Regions from separate parts of the Sporosarcina contaminans genome, predicted to be linked through region 2. Evidence: predicted binding sites of a transcription regulator. Region 2 holds the regulator's gene; each other region holds the start of a gene.
The links. Region 2 encodes LexA, which represses DNA repair genes until DNA is damaged. Its sites were predicted from a motif close to CGAACATATGTTCG; they were not measured.
Positions count from the first base shown of each region.

Region 1: the regulator LexA is predicted to act here: its motif matches at 4,907-4,920, upstream of uvrB (excinuclease ABC subunit UvrB).
Region 3: the regulator LexA is predicted to act here: its motif matches at 3,581-3,594, upstream of ACFQ38_RS04265 (YolD-like family protein).

Region 1 covers NZ_JBHTLT010000129.1:16,085-23,700, reverse strand. Annotated here, with positions in the region: gene uvrA (excinuclease ABC subunit UvrA) at 1-2,719, opposite strand, end outside; gene uvrB (excinuclease ABC subunit UvrB) at 2,725-4,707, opposite strand; gene ACFQ38_RS16810 (IDEAL domain-containing protein) at 5,079-5,312, opposite strand; gene ACFQ38_RS16805 (ABC transporter permease) at 5,410-6,624, opposite strand; gene ACFQ38_RS16800 (ABC transporter ATP-binding protein) at 6,608-7,357, opposite strand; gene ACFQ38_RS16795 (HIT family protein) at 7,538-7,616, shown strand, end outside.
Region 2 covers NZ_JBHTLT010000016.1:211,317-218,932, forward strand. Annotated here, with positions in the region: gene ACFQ38_RS03670 (methionine gamma-lyase family protein) at 1-1,135, shown strand, start outside; gene ACFQ38_RS03675 (dihydrofolate reductase family protein) at 1,216-1,749, opposite strand; gene lexA (transcriptional repressor LexA) at 1,937-2,557, opposite strand; gene yneA (cell division suppressor protein YneA) at 2,756-3,064, shown strand; gene ACFQ38_RS03690 (YneB family resolvase-like protein) at 3,061-3,711, shown strand; gene ACFQ38_RS03695 (DUF896 domain-containing protein) at 3,905-4,138, shown strand; gene tkt (transketolase) at 4,258-6,261, shown strand; gene sirA (sporulation inhibitor of replication protein SirA) at 6,543-6,989, shown strand; gene ACFQ38_RS03710 (GNAT family N-acetyltransferase) at 7,033-7,530, opposite strand.
Region 3 covers NZ_JBHTLT010000020.1:39,979-47,594, forward strand. Annotated here, with positions in the region: partial or broken gene ACFQ38_RS04235 (DinB/UmuC family translesion DNA polymerase) at 1-729, opposite strand, end outside; gene ACFQ38_RS04240 (hypothetical protein) at 1,068-1,421, opposite strand; gene ACFQ38_RS04245 (hypothetical protein) at 1,515-1,964, opposite strand; gene ACFQ38_RS04250 (hypothetical protein) at 2,368-2,595, shown strand; gene ACFQ38_RS04255 (cupin domain-containing protein) at 2,611-2,943, opposite strand; gene ACFQ38_RS04260 (helix-turn-helix domain-containing protein) at 2,998-3,180, opposite strand; gene ACFQ38_RS04265 (YolD-like family protein) at 3,627-3,965, shown strand; gene ACFQ38_RS04270 (Y-family DNA polymerase) at 3,982-5,286, shown strand; gene ACFQ38_RS04275 (hypothetical protein) at 6,447-6,629, shown strand; gene ACFQ38_RS04280 (YunC family protein) at 6,684-6,986, opposite strand; gene ACFQ38_RS04285 (S1C family serine protease) at 7,119-7,616, shown strand, end outside.

The DNA.
Region 1 (7,616 bases), on a different contig from region 2:
CGCCTTCCGGACCAAGATCGATAATATGATCCACTGTTTTTATGACGTCTAAATTATGCTCGATCACTAAAACCGTATTGCCGCTATCAACTAATCTTTGCAATACAACAAGCAATTTTTCAATATCATGAACATGCAAGCCGGTCGTCGGTTCATCTAATATATAAAACGATTTTCCATTCGAACGTTTATGCAGCTCGGACGCTAATTTCACACGTTGGGCTTCTCCTCCTGATAGCGTCGTCGCCGGTTGACCCATCTGGACATATCCAAGACCGACATCGACTAAAGTTTGGAGCTTCCTACTGATTTTCGGTATATTTTCAAAGAAAACGAGCGCATCTTCTACTGTCATCGATAGGACATCGGCGATGCTTTTTCCTTTATACGTCACTTCTAACGTTTCCCTATTGTATCGTTTCCCATGACAAACCTCACATGGCACATAGACGTCGGGCAAGAAATGCATTTCGATTTTTATAATGCCATCGCCCCTGCACGCTTCACATCTACCGCCTTTTACGTTGAAGCTAAATCGACCTTTTTTATAGCCCCGCACTTTCGCTTCATTCGTCATCGCGAAAACATCGCGAATATCGTCAAACACTCCTGTGTACGTTGCTGGATTCGATCTCGGCGTCCGGCCGATCGGCGATTGATCGATATCGATTACTTTCTCCAATTCTTCCAAACCGGATACTGATTTGAATTGTCCCGGTTTTTGTTTGGATCGGTTCAGTTTTTGCGATAGTACTTTGTAGAGAACTTCATTGACGAGTGTACTTTTCCCGGACCCCGATACACCGGTAACTGCAATAAATTTGCCGAGAGGGAAATCTGCATTGACATTCTTTAAATTATTTTCCGAAGCTCCTTTAATAGAAACAACTCTGCCATCTCCGCTCCTTCTTTCAGTCGGAAGTGGAATGAATTTTTTACCGCTCAAATACTGACCGGTTAAGGAAGCTGGATCATTCATCACTTCTGAAGGCGTCCCGGCGGAAATGATTTGACCGCCAGCCGCGCCAGCTCCTGGTCCGATGTCTATTAAATAATCTGCAGCGATCATCGTATCTTCGTCATGTTCTACTACGATGAGCGTATTGCCGATGTCTCGCATGCTTTGCAGCGTACCGATTAATCGGTCATTATCTCTTTGGTGCAACCCGATGGACGGCTCATCCAATATATATAATACTCCAGTCAGTCTCGATCCGATTTGCGTCGCCAGCCTAATCCGCTGCGCTTCCCCACCGGATAAAGTTCCTGCTGCACGAGATAATGTCAAATAATCCAACCCAACATTCACTAAGAAACCTAAGCGCTCTTCTATTTCGCGCAAAATAAGTGCGGCTATTTTCATATCTTTTTCGGAAAGGGATAAATTGTGTACAAACTCATTCGCCTCAGTAATCGACATTGCCGTCACTTCGCCGATATGGCGATCATTAACTTTGACAGAAAGTGCTTCTTCCTTCAAACGATAGCCGTGGCATGTCGGGCAATGACGCTGAGCCATATATTTCTCCATTTGCTCGCGGATGTAATCGGAGGTCGTTTCTTTAAACCGACGTTCCACATTCGACAAGACACCTTCAAAATATATATTATTCACTCGCGTATTTCCGAATTCATTCGTATATTTAAAATGGATTTTTTCATCTTTCGAACCGTACAATAATATCTTCAAATCATCGTCCGATAGCTCGCTCACTGGCACATCCATCGGAATCTTAAAATGCTTGGCAACTGTTTTTAACAATTCCGGGTAATATTGTGAGCTTGTAGGTATCCAAGGAGCGATGGCATCGTCTTTCAGTGATAACGAAGGGTCGGGAATGACCAATTCAGGGTCAACTTCCAATTTCGTTCCCAATCCATCGCAATCAGGACAAGCTCCAAACGGGCTATTGAAAGAAAACATACGCGGCTCCAATTCACCGATGGAAAATCCGCATAACGGACATGCATGATGTTCGCTGAATAACAATTCCTCTTCTCCGATAACGTCCACTAATACGGTGCCTTCTGATAATCGAAGCGCTGACTCAAGGGAATCACTCAGTCTCGTTTCGACGCCTTCCTTCAATACGATTCTGTCAATGACAATTTCGATCGTATGTTTTTTGTTTTTATTCAACTCGATGTTGTCGTCTAAATCCATTACTTCGCCATCGACTCGTATACGGACATATCCTTGTTTTTTAATATCCTCAATAAGCTTGGCATGCGTCCCTTTTCTGCCTGAAATGACCGGAGCCAAAATTTGCAGCCGTGAACGTTCCGGCAGCTGTAAAATGCGATCGACCATTTGTTCAATCGTTTGTGATGTAATTTCGATTCCATGTTTCGGGCAAATTGGTTTACCGACCCTCGCATAAAGAAGGCGCAAATAATCATAGATTTCCGTAACCGTACCGACAGTGGAACGCGGGTTGCGGCTCGTCGTCTTCTGATCAATCGAAATAGCAGGTGAAAGGCCCTCGATCACATCGACATCCGGCTTGTCCATTTGTCCTAAAAACTGCCTTGCATAGGCAGAGAGCGATTCCACATATCTTCTTTGCCCTTCAGCGTAAATTGTATCGAACGCAAGCGAAGATTTTCCGGATCCCGATAAACCTGTAATGACGACCAACTGATCACGAGGGATCGTGACATCTATATTTTTTAAATTATGGGCTCTTGCCCCTTGAATGACGATTTCCTTATTTTTCATCGTTTTCACCCTTCAGCTTTCAAACTTAGTATCGTATCGCGTAATTCGGCCGCCCTTTCGAAATCGAGTGCTTTTGCCGCTTCTTTCATCTCCTGATCGAGCGTTGCGAGCAATTTCGCTTTCTCTTCCTTGGACAAGGATTTTCCTTTTGTCACTTTTTCAATATAGGTGACCGTTTCCTCTGCGACTTGTGTTGCCCGGATCACATCGCGAATTTCCTTTTTGATCGTCGTCGGAGTAATGCCATGCTTTTTATTGTAAGCTTCTTGAATTTCTCGTCGGCGTTTCGTTTCTTCGATCGCCTTCGTCATAGAATCGGTATATCGGTCAGCGTACATGATTACTTTCCCTTCCGAGTTTCGCGCTGCACGTCCGATCGTTTGGATTAAAGAACGTTCGGATCGAAGGAATCCTTCTTTATCTGCATCTAAAATTGCGACGAGTGATACTTCCGGAATATCAAGCCCTTCCCTCAAAAGGTTAATTCCGATCAGCACATCGTAAGTGCCTAACCGAAGTTCCCTAATAATCTCAATCCGTTCAAGGGTTTTCACTTCTGAATGAAGATATTGCACCTTTATACCGATTTCTTTTAAGTAATCGGTCAAGTCCTCCGACATCTTTTTCGTTAATGTTGTAATCAATACCCGTTCATTGCGTTTTATACGCTCATTGATCTCATCAATCAAATCATCAATCTGTCCTTCGATCGGCCGCACTTCAATGATTGGATCAAGCAAGCCCGTTGGACGGATAATTTGTTCAACCATCTCTGTCGTATGTTCAATTTCATAAGGGCCTGGCGTTGCCGAGACATAGATGGCGTTGTGAATATATTTTTCGAACTCCTCAAACATTAGCGGCCTGTTATCAAGGGCGGATGGCAAGCGGAAGCCATGGTCTACAAGAACTTGTTTCCTTGCTTGGTCTCCGTTGTACATTCCTCTCACTTGCGGCAGCGTAACATGGCTTTCATCGATCACCATTAGGAAATCGTCTGGGAAATAATCCAACAATGTATAAGGCGTTGCGCCAGGCGGTCTTAACGTCAAATGCCTCGAATAGTTTTCAATGCCCGAGCAAAATCCCATTTCGCGCATCATTTCAAGATCGTACCGTGTACGTTGCTCAAGACGTTGCGCTTCCAATAATTTGTCCTCGCTTCGAAGCACTTTTAACCGTTCCTCTAACTCTGTTTCAATATTCGCGATTGCCTTTACCATTTTATCTTCGCCAGTTACGAAGTGGGAGTTCGGGAAGATGGCAACATGGTCGCGCTCGCCTAATATTTCTCCTGTCAGCGCATCGACTTCCCGAATGCGATCAATTTCATCACCGAAAAATTCGATCCGGATGCAATGTTCATCTTGTGAAGCAGGGAAAATTTCTATCACATCCCCACGCACTCGGAATGTTCCCCGAACAAAGTTCAAATCGTTTCGGGCATATTGATTGTCAACGAATTTTCGAAGCAACTCGTTGCGCCCGATTTCCATACCCGTTCTTAACGAAACTACATGCTTCCGATATTCTTCCGGCGAACCTAACCCATATATGCAAGATACTGATGCAACGATTAACACATCATTTCTTTCGAACAATGCTGTCGTCGCTGAGTGCCGCAGCTTATCAATCTCATCATTGATCGTCGCGTCTTTCTCGATATACGTATCCGTATGCGGCACATATGCTTCGGGTTGATAGTAATCATAAAAACTGACAAAATATTCGACTGCGTTGTTCGGAAAAAACTCTTTGAACTCACTGTATAATTGTCCCGCCAACGTCTTATTATGTGCCATAACAAGCGTCGGCCGGTTTATTTCTGTTACAACATTCGATATCGTAAACGTTTTCCCTGTACCTGTTGCCCCCAACAATGTTTGATGCTTTTCATTTCGGCGTACTCCTTCAACCAATTTTGATATTGCTGATGGTTGATCCCCCAATGGCTTATACGGCGCACGCAAATCAAATGTTTCGACCATAAATGTCACTCCCCGTTTCAAAATCAATGACACATCGGCGTCATTGTATCCAAAGGCTTCACTTGAATCAGAGTAATGTTCCTTGCTGATTAGCAAGTTTCGCCTGCGGTCATCCCGCCACTTCTTGAAATGGGGGATCTGTGCTGTATGAAGTTATTCTACATTTTATCATAGTCTATCATATTCCTAAAGAAATAAACGAACGTACGTTTTAAAATTTGTCTTTCTCTCACTTACACATTTGCCGAAAAACTTGCCCTTCAACCATTTTGAATACAAAAAGAGCTCCTAACAGCCAATCGGTGGCTTGTTAGCAGCTCTATTCCTATTCTTCAAATTGGAAGTTCCTCTTACATAACAATTTCAGTTGATCAGTTTTCATCTAATAAACGCAGCTCTTCCGTTAAGCGATGAAAAGCTTCTTTATCGTTATGGTCAAGAGATTCGTCAATCAGTTCCAAGAGACGGTTTCTGTTTTGTTCACGATGTATATGGCTAATGAATAGATCCATATAAATTTCATTTAACAGTTTTTCAGCATGCAACGAAGAACTGTTCTTCCCAACGGCTTTTAAGAACTCGGCATATGAATAGTTTTTTTCCATCTCCCTCACCCCTGATGCCTTTTTTCCATTATACATAACGATCAAGGAATGTTGCAAGGGTTTTGAGAATATTCTATTTCATTTCAAATCTTGGATGTCAATCGTATTCGGTTTGCAAATTTGTCCTTCGTATTGTCAATTGCGATATAACAATGACGACGATCGATAAAATAAACGGCGTCAAACTGAATCCATATATGAAAAATGCTGTAATCAGCACCGCGGCTGTCTGTACCCATTGCGCAGAGCTGACTGTTTTCCGAATCGCCTGAAAGCGTGTTTGATCTACTTCTGGAAATAGCATATCCATTCTGAAATCATCATCTGCCTTCAGCGAATGAAGCAGTTGGATCGCCGTTGCAAAAGAGAGCGCTCCTACAAAGATTGTAATCACGATCGGAAACGGAATGAGTATAATGCCTACAATGGATAATAACGTAAGCCGTACCCATAGCCAAAACGTGTCATCTGTACGCAAAAGCGTTCTCCGAAGTAAAAATTGCTGTGGTTTCGTTTTTCCAAAAATAGCAGGACGTAAAACGAAATTCAAATAGCTTCTTCTGCTAACCGAGCCCATTAAATGCGGTACATCCGTAAAATAATTCGCGAATCTGTAAAAACGCATCATGCGATTTTGTTCCAGTGAAATGAAATGACGATATGGGAAAGGCACCTTTGCACTTTTCATTTTAAAAATTACATCATATATAGCCATTACAAGACCGATTACCGGGATGAAAAATACATGTCCTTCAATGACAACGTACAGCAAGGATGCTGCCAATACGAACCGAACGATCCGATCGAATAAAACACCATTTCCTTCATTCGCATATCGAAAATAAAATTCAGTGTGCACATACAGCCATTTCACAAGCAATAGTATGATACCTGTTAACAATAAATACATATTGCTCTCACCGAGGCCAGTCGCTGACAGCAAAGGCATCGCTACGATGAACAAAATTAACGGAAGCGGCAACTGAGAAAAGAATGTGTAACGCAAAGCGCGATTCATATAACGATCTAATTTCGTTTCAAGCGGCAGGAAAAACACGCTATCGGGCGGCTGCAATAATGTGACAGGTGCACTAAATGTAAGCGCCGCTCCGATGACAACTGCTGTTAGGATCGCAGATGGGAAACCGGCAGGTACGTCTTTTAACCATTCGCTATAGGCATATCCAGCAGCTCCGATCGCAAATAGTAAGACAACTGCTAAATGCCCGGTAAAGATGAATTTCATATACTTTTGCAGTTCATTCATATAATGGGCTAGCCGTTTCCCCCATAACTCACGCAAATTTTTCATGATTTTGAACCTCTGTCATCGCAATGTAAATTTCATCTAATGAAGCGCCCGGCTTGCCGAAGGCCGCTCGCAAATCATCCATTGTCCCTTGCGCACGCACTTTCCCTTCATGCAAGAAAATGATCCTGTCACAATGCTTTTCAGCAGTCGATAATACGTGTGTAGACATTAAAATGGAAGCTCCTGCAGCTTTCCGCTCTGAAATTTGATCTAATAGTGAACGAATTCCAATCGGGTCTAAGCCGACAAATGGTTCGTCGATTATGTACAGCGAAGGCTCCACTAAAAATGCACACATAATCATAACCTTCTGGCGCATCCCTTTTGAAAAATGCGCAGGAAACCAATTCAGCCTTTTCTCCATCATAAATTCTTTCAGCAATGATTCCGCCCTCGCCTCGTAAACTTCCCGTTCCAAGCCGTAAGCCATCGCTGTCAATTCCAAATGCTCTTTTAACGTAAGTTCTTCATACAAAATCGGTGTTTCAGGAATATACGTAAACGATTTTCGATATTGCTCTGCATCTTCGTCAAAAGTCACGCCATTCACTTCTATTTTTCCTGCATGGGGGTTCATTAACCCGATAATATGCTTAATCGTTGTACTTTTCCCGGCACCGTTCAAGCCGATTAAGCCAACTAACTCCCCTTCATTGATGTCAAATGTTAAATCATGCAAAACAGGCTTTCGAGTATAGCCGCCAGTTACATCTTTCACTGATAAGATTGCCATATCCATCCTCCACTCCCGGCATTCGTTCCGTTGCATTTTTGCTATGTTATGATAAACATCTTACCAAAAAATAATAGGAAATGCTTTGTCCACCTTTCACGCCTTCATATAAACTATGCTACACTATGATGAGAAATGCCCGAAATTCAACAAGAAATGAACTGGAAAGGATGATTTCAAATGACTTCTTGCATCTTTTGCAAAATCGCGGAAGGTTCATTGCCAAGTGAAAAAATTTATGAGGATGAATCTGTAGTCG
Region 2 (7,616 bases):
CCGGAAAAATAAGGTGAGTGATTTTCATCTCACAGGATCAACAGGATATGGGTATGATGATAGCGGTAGGGATGTCTTAGAACAAGTATATGCTGACGTGTTCGGAGCGGAAGCATGTTTAGTTAGGAACCAAATTATTTCAGGGACGCATGCCATTTCGTTAAGTCTTTTTGGGTTATTGCGTCCAGGAGATGAGCTGCTATATATTACAGGTAAGCCATACGACACTTTAGAAGCGATCGTTACAGGAAACGGTGAGGATACAGGATCATTGCATGATTATGGCATTACGTATAAACATATTGATTTGAAGGAGGATGGTTCTGTCAATTTTGAAGAAGTTTCAAAACATGTGAATCAACGTACTAAAATGATCGGCATTCAACGATCGAAAGGGTACTCGGATCGACCTTCTTTCCATGTGGAAGAAATTGAGGAAATGGTAAGGTTCATTAAAGAGATCAATGAGGATCTAATCGTTTTTGTGGACAATTGCTATGGTGAATTTGTGGAAACAAAAGAGCCGATAGAAGTAGGTGCTGATATTATGGCCGGATCTCTTATTAAGAATCCTGGCGGCGGGTTAGTACGTACGGGAGGTTATATCGCAGGGCGTTCGGATTTGATTCAGAAGTGTGCATATCGATTGACATCTCCGGGAATTGGTTCGGAAGCGGGGGCTTCATTGGATACGCTTCTTGAAATGTATCAAGGGTTTTTCTTAGCTCCTCATGTCGTAAGTCAGTCGGTGAAAGGTGCAGTATTTACAGCTGCTTTACTGGAAAGCTATGGCTTCAATACGACACCGCACTATGCAGATCTCCGCACCGATTTGATTCAATCTGTCAATTTCAGCAATGCTGAACAGATGATAGCGTTTTGCCAGACGATTCAAGAAAACTCTCCGATCAATGCGCATTATGCACCTGAACCATCCTATATGCCTGGCTATTCCGATGATGTAATCATGGCTGCTGGAACATTCATACAAGGATCGAGTATCGAATTGACAGCAGACGGACCGATCCGACCACCTTATACTGCATATGTGCAAGGCGGTTTGACATATGAACACGTAAAAGCGGCAGTTATGTCTTCTATGGAACAACTATTGAAATCTCAAATGGTGAAATAATATTATTAATTATTAAAGCTTTAACTCGCGTTAAAAAGAGAAACACTCAACTACGAGGTTTCTCTTTTTTTAAAGCGCCCTTATTTGATTACTTTGTACCGGAGTTCAGCAAATTGATTGAATCTCCGCATTCCTTTTAAAGAGAGATTTAATTGTTGATTTCCTTCTCTGAATAGGGGAATTCCTTTGCCAAGTATCGTTGGGGCAACTGTTATAATCATTTCATCAACTAACATTTCCTCTATAAAGGAAAGCAACAATTCTCCGCCACCAACAATCCAAATGTTTTTTCCCTCTTGGCTTTTTAGTTTGTTGACAAAACGATTTATATTACCATTTACAAATTTTACATCTTCCGTATTTTCTATTATAGATCTTGAAAATACGTAGCATTCTTTGTTCTTATATGGAAACTCCCCTGGATTTTCCTTTATTATCCAATCATATGTTCTTTTCCCCATTAAAATGGTATCCACAGTGTCGTAAAATTCTGAAATTCCATTATCACCTTCACCTTCGACATTAAAAAGCCACTCTAGAGACTCATCCTCAGTAGCAATATATCCATCCAAACTTGAAGCAATAAATAATACAACATTTCGATTTTTACTCATTAAATTCTCCTTTACTCTTTTTTTAGAATGTTCTCTTAGGCTTTGATTGATAAATAAGAACTTTAAAAGGTTTTCAGACAAGATTCGAATATTTTTCTTGAAAAATTCTAAACAAAAGGGAGTGTCACGAAATCGTGTGTCACTCCCTTTAGATGTATGGATAAGTTCAGTTGAAAGCAGCTAGACATTAATGAATATGTCGGTATACGCCAACAACTTTTCCTAAGATGGAAACGTTGTCTACGATAATTGGTTCCATAGATTCGTTTTCAGGTTGCAATCTAAAATAGTTTTTTTCTTTAAAGAATCGCTTTACTGTCGCTTCATCCTCTTCAGTCATTGCAACGACAATCTCCCCATTATTGGCAGTATGTTGTTGTTTGACGATGACGTAATCTCCGTTCAAAATACCTGCATCAATCATACTTTCTCCCATTATTTCAAGCATGAAAAGGTGGTCATCAGAAGTTCCGTAAGTTTCTGGTAGCGGGAAATACTCTTCGATATTTTCAATTGCAGTGATTGGAAGGCCGGCGGTTACTTTCCCTACAAGCGGAACGTGCAGAACTCCCGCTTTGAGTGCATCATGACCTTCAGGGTCTAACACTTCTATTGCTCTTGGTTTTGTAGGGTCTCTACGAATATACCCTTTACTTTCCAAGCGAGCTAAATGTCCATGGACTGTAGAGCTTGAAGCTAGTCCTACTGCTTCTCCTATTTCACGGACGGACGGGGGATACCCTTTTTGCCTTACTTCTTCTTTTATGAATGTCAATATATCTTGTTGTCTTTTCGATATTTTTTTCATCTTTCTCACCCCTCGATTAAAAGTTGTCTTAGGAAGTTTGTGGTTTCTTAACCACATTCGTGATTATTCCTTAAAAAGAGTATAACAGGTGTTCGAGTGGTTTGCAAACAGAGGTTCGAGAAAAACTGTTGACTTATAGGAATGCCTGTTCTATAATGGGAACAAATATTCCGAACAGACATTCTTGGAGGGGTTTTTATGAAGTTCATACAAAAATACGGATACATATTGTTCATGATGTTGCTCTGCTCTACATTTACTCTCTTTTGGGTTATGAAGCATTCACAACCGAATGACTTCGTAGAAATTACAATTTCCGAAGGGGATACGTTATGGGGGCTTGCCGAACATTTTTCCGAACATGAAGAGCCTCGTCAATGGATACGAAAAGTAATAGACATGAACGATTTAAGTTCAACAACGATTAAATCAGGAGAAACGCTCAAGCTGCCAGTCTATGCAAATTACGATGCCAATGCTATAGTATTGGCGGGTGAGGAACGATGAAAAATTGTGTCATTTACTGTAGAGTCAGTACAGAAAAAAACACGCAGGAACCTTCGTTAAGAAGGCAGGAAGAAGAGCTTATAGCGCTTGCTCAGAAGTTAGGGTATCATCATTTGAAAACATTTTCTGACAAGCATAGCGGTTATGATATTGAGCGAGAAGGATTACTTGATCTGCTCGATTACATCAAAACTGAAAATATTGACGCAGTTTTAATACAAGATGAAACAAGATTAGGTAGAGGGAACGCGAGAGTGGCCATTTTGCATTTGCTATCGAAAACGAACATATCGATTATTACCAATCATGATAGCGGCAATATTGCTTTAAACGAAATGGATACAATGCTGTTGGAAATATTGGCGATCGTTGAGGAATATCAGCGTAAACTGCATAACGCGAAAATTAGAAGAGGAATGAAACGGGCAGTGCGCGAAGGCTATAGACCTGAAAACAATTTAAAAAACAAAGGTAATATGGATGGAAGAGAAAGAATAGAAGTGCCAATCGAAGAAATTGTTTCATTGCGTAAAAAAGGGCTCACATATGAAGAAATTACAAGCGTTTTAAAAGGTTTAGGTCATCATATAAGTAAAGCGACTGTACATAGACGTTATAAAGAATATGAAATGGAGCAGGAAGGCTGAATGGTTGCACTTCCTGCTCTTTTTGTATACCTTCTATAGTAGAGTTTCAGTGTAAAAGCGTTTTTCCATCAGATAGTGCTCTTGGAAGTAAGCAATGTGTTATATACAGAACTCTTCGCATTCTACAATTGAATGCAATTGTTGTGCAATTTTTGTTCTAAAAATGAAGTTTTATTACAATTGGAGGAATACTATGCTATCGCAAGATAAAATCAACCGTATCAATGAGCTTTCCAAAAAGTCTAAAACGATAGGATTGTCAATCGAAGAAGCAAAAGAGCAAACAAAATTACGAAAAGAATATTTGGAATCATTCCGTTCCTCTATGAGAAATACAATTGAGAATGTTAAAGTGCTTGACCCACAAGGAAATGATGTTACACCTCAAAAAGTTAAAGAGGCAAAGAATAAAAAATATTTGAATTGATTGAGCGGGACATTTATGATATCCGAGATGCGGATTGTAATTCTTGTCTATATTGACTACACTATTATAGGATACGATTTATTCACTATTAGAGAAAGTTACGGGAAAGGATGTTCAGAATGACGGAACAAATTGAACAGTTAGCGATTAATACGATTCGAACATTATCGATCGATGCAATTGAAAAAGCAAATTCAGGTCACCCTGGATTGCCGATGGGTGCAGCTCCGATGGCGTATACGCTGTGGACAAAACATATGCACCATAACCCATCCAACCCGAAATGGTTCAATCGGGACAGATTTGTTCTTTCTGCTGGACATGGATCCATGTTGCTATACAGCTTGCTTCACTTGAGCGGCTATGACCTGCCAATGGAAGAAATCAAGAACTTCAGACAATGGGGTTCTAAAACACCCGGACATCCGGAGTATGGCTATACGGTCGGCGTTGAAGCAACAACTGGCCCATTAGGACAAGGAATTGGCATGGCTGTAGGAATGGCTATGGCAGAAAAACATTTGTCTGCAACATACAATCGTCCGGATTTCCCTGTGATCGACCATTACACTTATGCGCTTTGTGGAGACGGCGATTTAATGGAAGGCGTAGCAGCCGAAGCAATTTCTTTAGCTGGCCATCTACAGTTGAATAAGTTGATCGTCCTATATGACAGCAATGATATTTCTCTTGATGGCGATTTGAATATGGCTTTCACAGAAAATATTCAAAAACGTTTTGAGTCTTACGGCTGGAATTATATTCGCGTAGAAGATGGAAATAATGTTGGCCAAATTTCGAAAGCAATCGATGAAGCCAAAACTAATGAAGGCGGCCCAACGATTATCGAAGTGAAAACTGTCATCGGCTATGGATCTCCGAACAGATCCGGCAAAGCGGATGCTCACGGTATGCCGCTTGGCGAAGATGAAATGAAATTGACGAAAGAATATTACAAATGGACTTTCGAAGAGGATTTCCACGTGCCGGAAGACGTATACAGCACGTTCAAGAAATCGATTGAGGAGTTAGGTGTCAAATCGGAGAAGGAATGGAATGACCTATTTGACCGATACGCAGAAGCGCATCCTGAACTATTTTCACAGCTCAATGCAGCCATCAATAACGAACTTACTGAAAACTTGTCAAATCTGCCGACGTATGAAGCTGGTGCATCGATTGCTACGCGCTCCGCTTCAGGAGATGCAATCAATGCGATCGCCAAAACGGTTCCATCGCTTTTTGGAGGAAGTGCTGACTTAGCGGGCTCAAACAAAACGACAATTAAAGGTGCTGGAGATTTCCTTCCAGGTAACCCTGAAGGCCGCAATATATGGTTCGGTGTTCGTGAATTTGCAATGGGGACAGCGTTGAACGGTATGGCACTCCACGGTGGATTGAATGTTTTCGGCGGTACGTTCTTCGTGTTCAGCGATTACGTCCGACCTGCAATCAGACTATCTGCTTTGATGGAACTTCCAGTGACGTATGTATTTACGCATGATAGCATTGCTGTTGGCGAAGATGGACCGACTCACGAGCCAATTGAGCATTTATCTTCATTGCGTGCAATGCCTATGTTGACAGTCATAAGACCAGCGGATGGCAATGAGACATCTGCCGCTTGGGAAATTGCTGTTCAATCGAAAGATAGGCCGACTGTATTGGTGCTTTCACGCCAAAACTTACAAGTCTTGCCGACAACAGGCGAATTAGCTAAAGAGGGAGTTCGTAAAGGCGCCTATACTGTTTCTCCAGCTAAAGGTGAAGTTGCTGAGGCGATTTTAATCGCGACAGGTTCAGAAGTGAATTTAGCCGTTGATGCACAAAAGCAACTTCTATCGGAAGGAATAGACGTTGCAGTCGTCTCTATGCCATCTTGGGACTTATTCGATAAACAAGATGACCAGTACAAAGAGTCCGTATTACCGAAAGCGGTGAAAAAACGTCTATCCATTGAAATGGGTTCAACGCTAGGATGGCATAAATATATCGGTGATGAAGGAGAGGCAATGGGCATCGACCAATTTGGTGCAAGTGCCCCTGGAGCGAAAGTGATTGCCGAGTATGGCTTTACTGTAGACAATGTAATGAATAAAGTAAAAACAATGTTAAATAAATGATTGTGAGGCCACTTTGGAAAAAAACAATTTCCAAAGTGGTTTTTTGGTTCATGAAAAAATCTTTTTCAATTTATGAGTTATAGGGAGTTGCTTATGCTTATAAATTTGTTTTTTTGCGGTAGTTTTTGGGCATATGCGGTTCTATTGTCTTTTATGAGCTCATCAATAAAAGATACTTCAATGTTTCCACCATTCCGACAATAAAAGTGTCTATCTTTTTCGTAATATGACAATATTTTTATTACATTTAGGGTAGACTAATAGAAAAGGAGGTGACGATCATGCGATCATATGGGATTTACAAAGTGAAAAAACGGTACCAATCATTCATTCTCGGTAGAGAGGGACTATTATATGATTTATTGAAAGATGATGCCCATGAGCGGCCTTTACAAGAAGTGCAATTTTTATGTGATGAAATTGAAGAAGCTGCAATTGACCAAGCCATTTTGAAAAACTTAGGAAAGAGTTTTACAACTGTGGAAAGCGATGAAGGAGAATACCGCTTATCCCATCCTATGAAAGGTTCGATCCACATCTCTATTTCTCCATATTCACTGTTAGCATATTGTGACGGTTCACGCATGTTAGACCTCGATCTCTTCGTCGCCTTATCCGGGTCTGATGATCGTTTCTTTGCAGTCATGGATGAACAAGGAGAGTGGGGATGGTTGAAACCGGTGAAGCAAGATTATCATTTAATGACCGAAAGGACTATTGTATTTTAATGGTATGAAGAGACCCAGGAAAGGAAAAGGGGTCTCTTTATTTTTAATACCGAATCAGTTCATATTGAATCAATTGGTTTGCTTGTCCCATATAAATTTCATTGCCAATTTTGCTGCGCTCGATAAATCCAGTTTTCTCTAACATTTTTCGCGAACGTACATTCCCCTCATGTGTTTCGGCTGTAAAAATATCAATTCCAAGTGTATTTGCCGCATAGTCAATCACTCGCAATAATGAAGCAGATCCGATTCCATTTCCCCATAAGGAACGATTCCCAATTGCGATGCCGATTTCAGCGGAATTTCCCTTAATGCATGCTAAATCTGCATAACCGATTAACTTGCCTTCAAACTCTATCCCAAGTCTTATAAAATTATGAGCTTTATTGTTTACACATTTTTGCCACCATTGATAAAGCTCATCTCTGTCCCTATTTTTCTCCCAGCCGTTTGCCATGCAAAAACCATCATCTTTAGACCATTTAAGGACGTCATCGAAATCATTTATCTGTAAAGGTCTAAGGCTAATTTCCATCTCCATATTGTAGTCCCCCTTAAAAATCAATAAATAATTCTACTTTTCTTATTATAGTATAAGAAATACAGCTAAAACGTCAGCAGATCAAA
Region 3 (7,616 bases), on a different contig from region 2:
AAGCTAATCGCAATACGCCGCACCGGACGTCCGTCATGGAATTCATTGAACAGCTCCTTGCATAATCGAAAAATAACCATCGTGTCATTTGTTGCTGCATGCAGGGAGCGTGAACGTCCAAAGCCTCCTCCCAACGAATGCTTCGAATAGCCGATGGACAAATGGACCGTCCTTCCTGCTTTGCCTGCCTCTCTTGCTCTCATGGCAACGTCTTCACACATTTCAAGCAGGACAGCGAAAACATCTTCCGGTTTGGTGTAATCTCTATAAAGAATTTGTCCTTTACCATAGCTTACTTGCCCTTCGACAATCGGAGGGATGCCGACATCAGACAAATCAATGCCATGCGCATGGTAATATAATTGATTGCCCATAATGCCAAATTTTTTCTCTAACTGCTCAAGTGACGCATGAAGCTAAGTCACCGACTGAAAAAATGCCCATATTATTAAGCCTGCGTTCCACTTTGCTGCCGATTCCCCACATACGGCTTAACGGGGCAACTGGCCACAATTTTTTCGGCACATCTTCATATGTCCACCGAGCAAAGCCGCTTTTTTTCGCTTCAAGATCAAGCGCCAACTTCGCCATTAGCATATTCGGCCCCATGCCGCATGCCGATCTCAACTGAAACTGTTTAAAAAGCTCTTCCTGCATTCTTCTTGCCGTTTCCTCGGCAGGTCCCCATAATTGCTCAGTACCGCCCAGATCGACAAAGCTTTCATCAATTCTGTTGTCAAGTAGTTGTATATTATTTGTATTCTAAAGAGCGTTTTTCGGATTTTTGAACTCGATTGGGCAGTTGTTGTGCTCCAGAGAACACTACTGAAAGAAAAAGTATTTTAGAACTCATGGAAAATATATAACCTATAGCCGATCTTAGGGACATCGAACACACGGACAATTCTACCGACATTTATAACGGAAGAGCGTTAAGATAGCGTAACTGTCGATAACCGAGAATAAAATTGCAAATTATAAAAGGCTATGGAATTTTTTCATTCCATAGCCTTTTGCCAGCAGGCGATAACCATTAAAGATAAAGGGTTCCGCAGCGTTCAATCCGATTACCCAATGATATTCACTTTCGGTTCATACTCACTTAATACTTCAATCACATATTCAGATGTTATATAGACGTGATGTTCAACATTGGGGACATGTTCGCTTCCCAGCATCGCTATGCCATCATACCATTCAAGGAAATCAGAACTCTCCATTTTGTAAAAACTAGTATAATTGTCTGTCTGGTGTTTATTTTGTGCCTCCCTTACAAGATCTAGTAAGTCTTGTCTATCTCGTTCTGCGACCAAACGCATAGACCATATATATGAACCATTTATATATTGATCATAAATAACTTCATATATTTTTCCTGATAAATTAGAAAATCTTAATGTCAATCCTTTTTGTAAATTCATATCATAGAAATCCATACCATCAATAGTACCTGGGCATAGATCCCATGCATGTAAAACCCTCTTATCTATGAAATTCAACTCCCAACTTTATTATTAATCATAGTACCTTATTTTGTCTTTTCCAAACTCTAAAGTCCATGGTCTTAAAAGGTCGTCAGTACTACGATGTATATTAAAGGTACCAGCGGGAGTTGTTTTTAAATATATTACTTCTCCCTTACTATTCGTTGTTCTAATAGTTGTTCCTCCGCTAATGCTGTTTATGTCCTTTAAAGCATTGTTAAGTCCACCTCTGTTTGAATATATGCTTATACCTGTATTTGTGGTCTTAACAAAAGCCGCTTTTCCTTTGATTCCACCCCATTCTAGCTGTATAGTTTCGATTAACTTAGCATTCATTGCTTCAAAATCTTCGTCTGGTATTAAAACATTCAAATTCTCATTGGTATTCACGGTTTGAGATTGAATTTCGTTTGCCAAAACGGAAGGCGACATAACTAGCAGCATTAATAGACTAAGAATTGTTACAAATGTTTTTCTCATTCTAATCACTCCTTTTCTGTAATATATACACCATACGACATGGAATTTGAATTGTAAATATATTCCACGAAAAGGCATATTGAGAAAATTCATTGGGTAAATAGTCCAGTTACCAAGTGTTTTAACTAAACAATATCTTGAAAACTTGATGCATTAGCATTCTAAGTTGGGATAATTCCTTAAATAAAAGTAATTTTTCAATAATTATTATCATGAAAGATAAACCCAAAAAACACATTCACTCTTCGTTCTTTTTTTATAGAAAAACCGCTCCTCCAATATTTGTAGCTAAAGTTTTGTTATATAGGAATAGACTCAAGAAGTATTTGTAGTTTTTTGTTGATTCAGTATAATTAAATAGGTAGTTACAAGGGCTCAATATAATAACGAGGGGGTGTTAAATATGAGATATATGACAGTTGATAGAGCTAGAGAAGAAATTGACCGACTGCAGCAATATGTTGATTTAGTTGAATCATATGAAGCCGACACCTTAGAAAAATTTATCATCAAAAAGTATGCCCTAACCGGCAACTTGGAAAAAACATTGGATTTGGTTCACAGCTTTGGATTCGGTATGCTTTATGGGGTTTGTCTATCCTCAATTGGGGCATTCTTTGTATCAGGATAAGCTATGGGAAAAACATTAGATTCCGTATTTCAATATGATATGAAGAACAACAACATCGTTGGTATGATTGGCATATGAATGCGTACCGTCGGTAGAGAAGCTGATTGTATCATATTGACTCAAAATATATGCCTCACCATTAACATTAATGGTAATTGTGCCAGACATGACAGTTGCAATTTCAGTTGTATTATGATGATGCTTTTCCGGATGGTAGGTGCTATTAGGCTGTAAATAAGCACGGTACATTTCCGTATCATTATTTGTATTTTGAAAAATCGGCTCAATTGCCCAGTTATTTTCGTCTCCAACAATTCTTAACCCTTCACCGGCCCGCGACAGATTCACATTACTTTCAGTTGAGAAGAATGCCATGAGTGGTATGGATAAGCTTTTTGAGATTTACCATAACATCGCTACTGTTGGATTTGTTTCTCCGCGTTCTATATTTCCTAACGTTAGCTTACTTACACCCGATAATTCCGATAAATCTTCGAGACTTAAACGCTTTTCTTTACGTAGTTTTTTTAGTACAGCCCCAACTTGTAAAACAATTTGTTTTGGATCATCAGTTTCTAAATTCATTTAAAACCACCCTTTGCATTGTCATAGGTAAAATAATTATCAGTGTTTTACGTATTATAGTGGATAAAATAATAATGAACAAACCAAATTATATATTATAATATGCAAAACCGATAGTTGTATCTATTAAAATATGCCTTTCGAAACGATTTTTACTGTAGGGCTACCTGTTACGAATTCGAAATTCCTAACAAATGCCTCTGATTTAACGGCTTATGATTATTAAATTCTTTTTCATAAATACTTTTTCAAAACCCTCTGGTGATTCCTGCTTTATAAGTGGTGTTGGATCAGCCATGGTCTAAATTTCTTTTCGGATTCCTCCCCAAAATTCCCAAGCCATTGCAAAAAAATAGGATGGTGATTTCCATACTTTACATATTTAATACTCCTTGACTATAGAACAGAAGTTCGCATATCATAAAGGAACAAGAAAGGTGGTTTTTATGCATCCTATTCGTGATAGAGGGATTATAAAATGGCAAAGTGCAATGCTATTGCCTGAGCATATAAAAAAGTTAAAGGATTTTTACCAAGAGGTATATAAAGTTCAAAAGCCCATTTTAGATGAACAACAATTATCTGAACTTGATGTCCTTGTACGAGATGCAATGGAATATAATACTCCACTTCACTTTATATTTTTTGAAGATGGCGAGCTCATAAAACTTAAAGGATATATCAGTTTTATCGATATGATTGGTAAACAATATCGTATAAGGGATTTTCACAACATAAACCACTTTATAGCTTTCCACAAAATCATAAAAATCACTAAGGAATAGTTGGGAGGAAATTAATATGGACTACTCACAATTTCCCGCTCGAGACATTGCTATCGTTGATATGAAGAGTTTTTATGCTTCAATTGAGTGTGTCAGAAGAAATTTAAATCCCTTAACCGATTATTTAGCCGTTGCCGGTAATACACAACGTAACGGTTCTGTCATCCTTGCTGCCACCAAGAAGTTTAAGGAAATGGGTATCAAAACAGGGAGTCGTCTGTATGATATCCCTGAAGAATTTCGTAAATATGTAGTTTCCCCAAATATGCAATTATATATCGATGTGTCGGTGAATATTACACGACTGCTTAATCAGTATGTGCCAATTGATGATATATTTGTTTATTCAATTGACGAACAATTTATCGACCTCACTAGTTGCTCCTCTTTATACACCCCTTACGAAGCTATAACTGACATAAAACAAGCCATTTTCAATAGCTTCGGTCTTCCCTCGGCCTGGGGCCTGGGCGACAATCCTTTTTTAGCTAAAGTGGCCTTAGATATATATGCGAAGAAAGAACCCTCTGGTATAGCGGAAATTCGATATTCCGATGTACCGAATAAACTATGGACGATCGAGAATCTGGCTGATGTGTGGGGCATTGGGAATCGAACAAAAGAAAACCTGGCCAGACTGGGAATTAAAAGCTTATATGAAATAGCTCATTACCCTGTCGGAAAATTGGAGAAACGTTTTGGCATCATAGGTCGTGAGTGGTTTTTACATTCTTGGGGTATAGATACTAGCGTCTTTAATGGATTATTCATTCCTTACAACTCTGTTGGCTCTAATATGGGCAAACTCTCCAAAACAAAGGGATATGGTCGCGGTCAAACGCTTTTAAGGGACTATACCATTGTGGAAGCTAAGACAATTCTTTTAGAACTTTGCGAAGAAACCATGCGACAAGTTCGATTACACAAGTTTGTAGGCAAAACGGTATCTATCACTGTAAACTATAGCCGTGATGTAGCCGTTGATGGGTTCAATCGCTCAATGACTGTTCAGGAGCCGTTCAATGAAACCTTGAAGATGTATAATATAGCTTTAACAATTTATCAACGTTTTATTGAAAACTACCCAATCAGGTATATAAGCGTTCGTCTAACAAATCTTTCTAAAGATACAGACACATTTCAAATGTCACTATTTGATCCTAATGGCTTCCGTAAGAAAAAACTAGGTTTTGTCATGGATGCAATTCGAGAAAAGCATGGTTCTGCTTCTCTTGTACGCGCATGCTCTCTCACCTCTGCCGGTACTACTGTGGAAAGATCAAGATTAGTGGGAGGACATCAAGCTAATGAGCATTCATAATACGTTGTATTCGCTATTGATAAATTTTTCATGATACAGTAAACAGCCATTTACATAGGCAAGCGTTAAACAATGCACTTCAACTCAAATGGGTATTGTTTGAAGCTTGCCTAAATAATTATTGTTTATTATCCCCATGTTCCTGCGGCATCTATAAAGCTATTGCTTCCTAAATCACTTTGTTATACTCCTTCCATCCAACGTTTGAATGTTGGTTCCACTATTCTGAAGTTCATCCCATTTCTGTACTTCACATCATCACAGCCTTATTATTTTAAGGCAAACGAAAAGCACTCACCTCAATAGATAAGTGCCTACAATACAACTCCACTGCCCCTTTTGTAGATGAAAAAATAGTGCCATATTAGCAGCTTAACGATTTTCAACTAAGCACCCGTTAGCCATCCATGCAGCAAAAAACGCTGCACCACAGAGGATGAAAATTGTTTCAGAACGGGTATAGATGGCTGGCGAAGAAGGTCGATCAACTATGGTGCTATTGAGCCCATCTGTTAGTCTGACTCCAACGACCACGGTGCAGCACAGACTGTCGCACTCTATACGACTAGCACTCATGAGATATTAGTCTTACTCTGGTTATTGCACCAGCCTGCCTTTATTCTAAGAAGAATTGAGTTGGTTCCTAATTTAACTTTTTACTTAATATATTCATTCTGAAGGCTCAGCATTTTGTTAAAAAAACTTTTTCTGAGTCTCTTTTGTTATGCAATTTTGTAGATATTGATCATTTTTTAATTTTCATGGGAGTTGAAGAAGAAAAGTGAAGCTTATTCAACAATCGTGCCCGACTGTTTGAAGACAAACTTAAACAAATTAGGCATATTATGACTTTATCTTACTTATTTTTTATCGTATCTCTTTTCTCGACCGACGAGCGATAACGTTCGGGAAGCATCTCGTAGTTGATATTTGAATCGTAAAAGACATTATTAACATTGGCCTCCTCCTAAAAAGAACATACGTTTCCTTATAGTATATGCGGAACTTCTGCTCATATACAATGTTTTATATTGGAAATTAGGAGAATGGCGTCCAGTCAATTACATGAAAAAAGGTTATATATTTTTCGGAATCGGACATCATACATCATGTAAGTGAAATTATATTTCATTTAACGATAAAACGAAGGAGTGTTGAACGTGACAGAACGTCAAAACAGGGAAAATCAACGCAATCGGGACAACAACGAGCGCAACAACGAACGCAATAAAGACCAGAACCCGAATAACATCGAGTTTGCGGATGATTTCTTCGAGGACATCCCGAATAGAGACAATAACCGCAACGACAATACGAACCGTAACAGAAACAACCGTAAATAACAAAAAGAACCCGTGTCGCAGAAAAGCGACACGGGTTCTTTTACAAATATTGCCTTACACCATTTTTAAAAGCGCTTCTTCCCCGGTCATCCCCACTTGAATTCCGCACTGCTCCGCTTCGTACGTGACGGACTCCAAAGGCGCTTTCAACAATTGGTCAATCGTTTTGACGCCGACCGCCCGACCTGCAATAATTTTACGATCGGCCAACACATCATTCAATAACCCCACATCTAAAGCACCACACATGATATATCCTTTTTCATTTGATACTGTTAATAAAGTAGTCTTCGGCAAACTTACAGAAACGGCCGTAAACGGATGTCCTTCAATTATAATTGGTGACAATGTAATCAAATCACTCTCCCCCTTTCCATTCTATACATATGCAAAAGCATCAGAATGGGAACGCTTGGCGCCAATTCAATAGCCAACTTCGGTATAATGAACAACAGAAGGACAGGAAAAGGAGGAAGTGATGTTCTGTTGATGCAAAATCAGAAAGAAAAAAATAAAGATCCCGATGTTGAATCCGATGAAAATTTGACGGAAGAGGAATGGAATGAGCTCGTGTTAGAGGCGCAGCGGGAAGCTTTGCAGAAACAGCCCGAAACGGAGGTTAAAAAACACCCGTATCGCTGGATCATTTATCTTATAGCAGTCGTATTGGCAAGCAGCACATTTGCAGGTCTCCTCCAAATATATTCGATTCCCGCGATCGATTTTTTACGTACATCCACCGCTTTGTCAAAGCAGCCAGATATTGCTGCCTATAAGGAAGCCGTCGTCGTCGTTGTAACAGAAGATGGCAAAGGAACCGGATTTGCCATTTCCGACGATGGTTTTATTCTAACGAATCGGCACGTCATCGAAGATAACGAATCCATCACGGTTGTCTTCCCTGAAGCTGGCCGTTTCACGGCATCACTGGTCAATACGTATCCGGCTATAGACCTTGCTGTACTAAAAATTGACGGTGAAAATCTT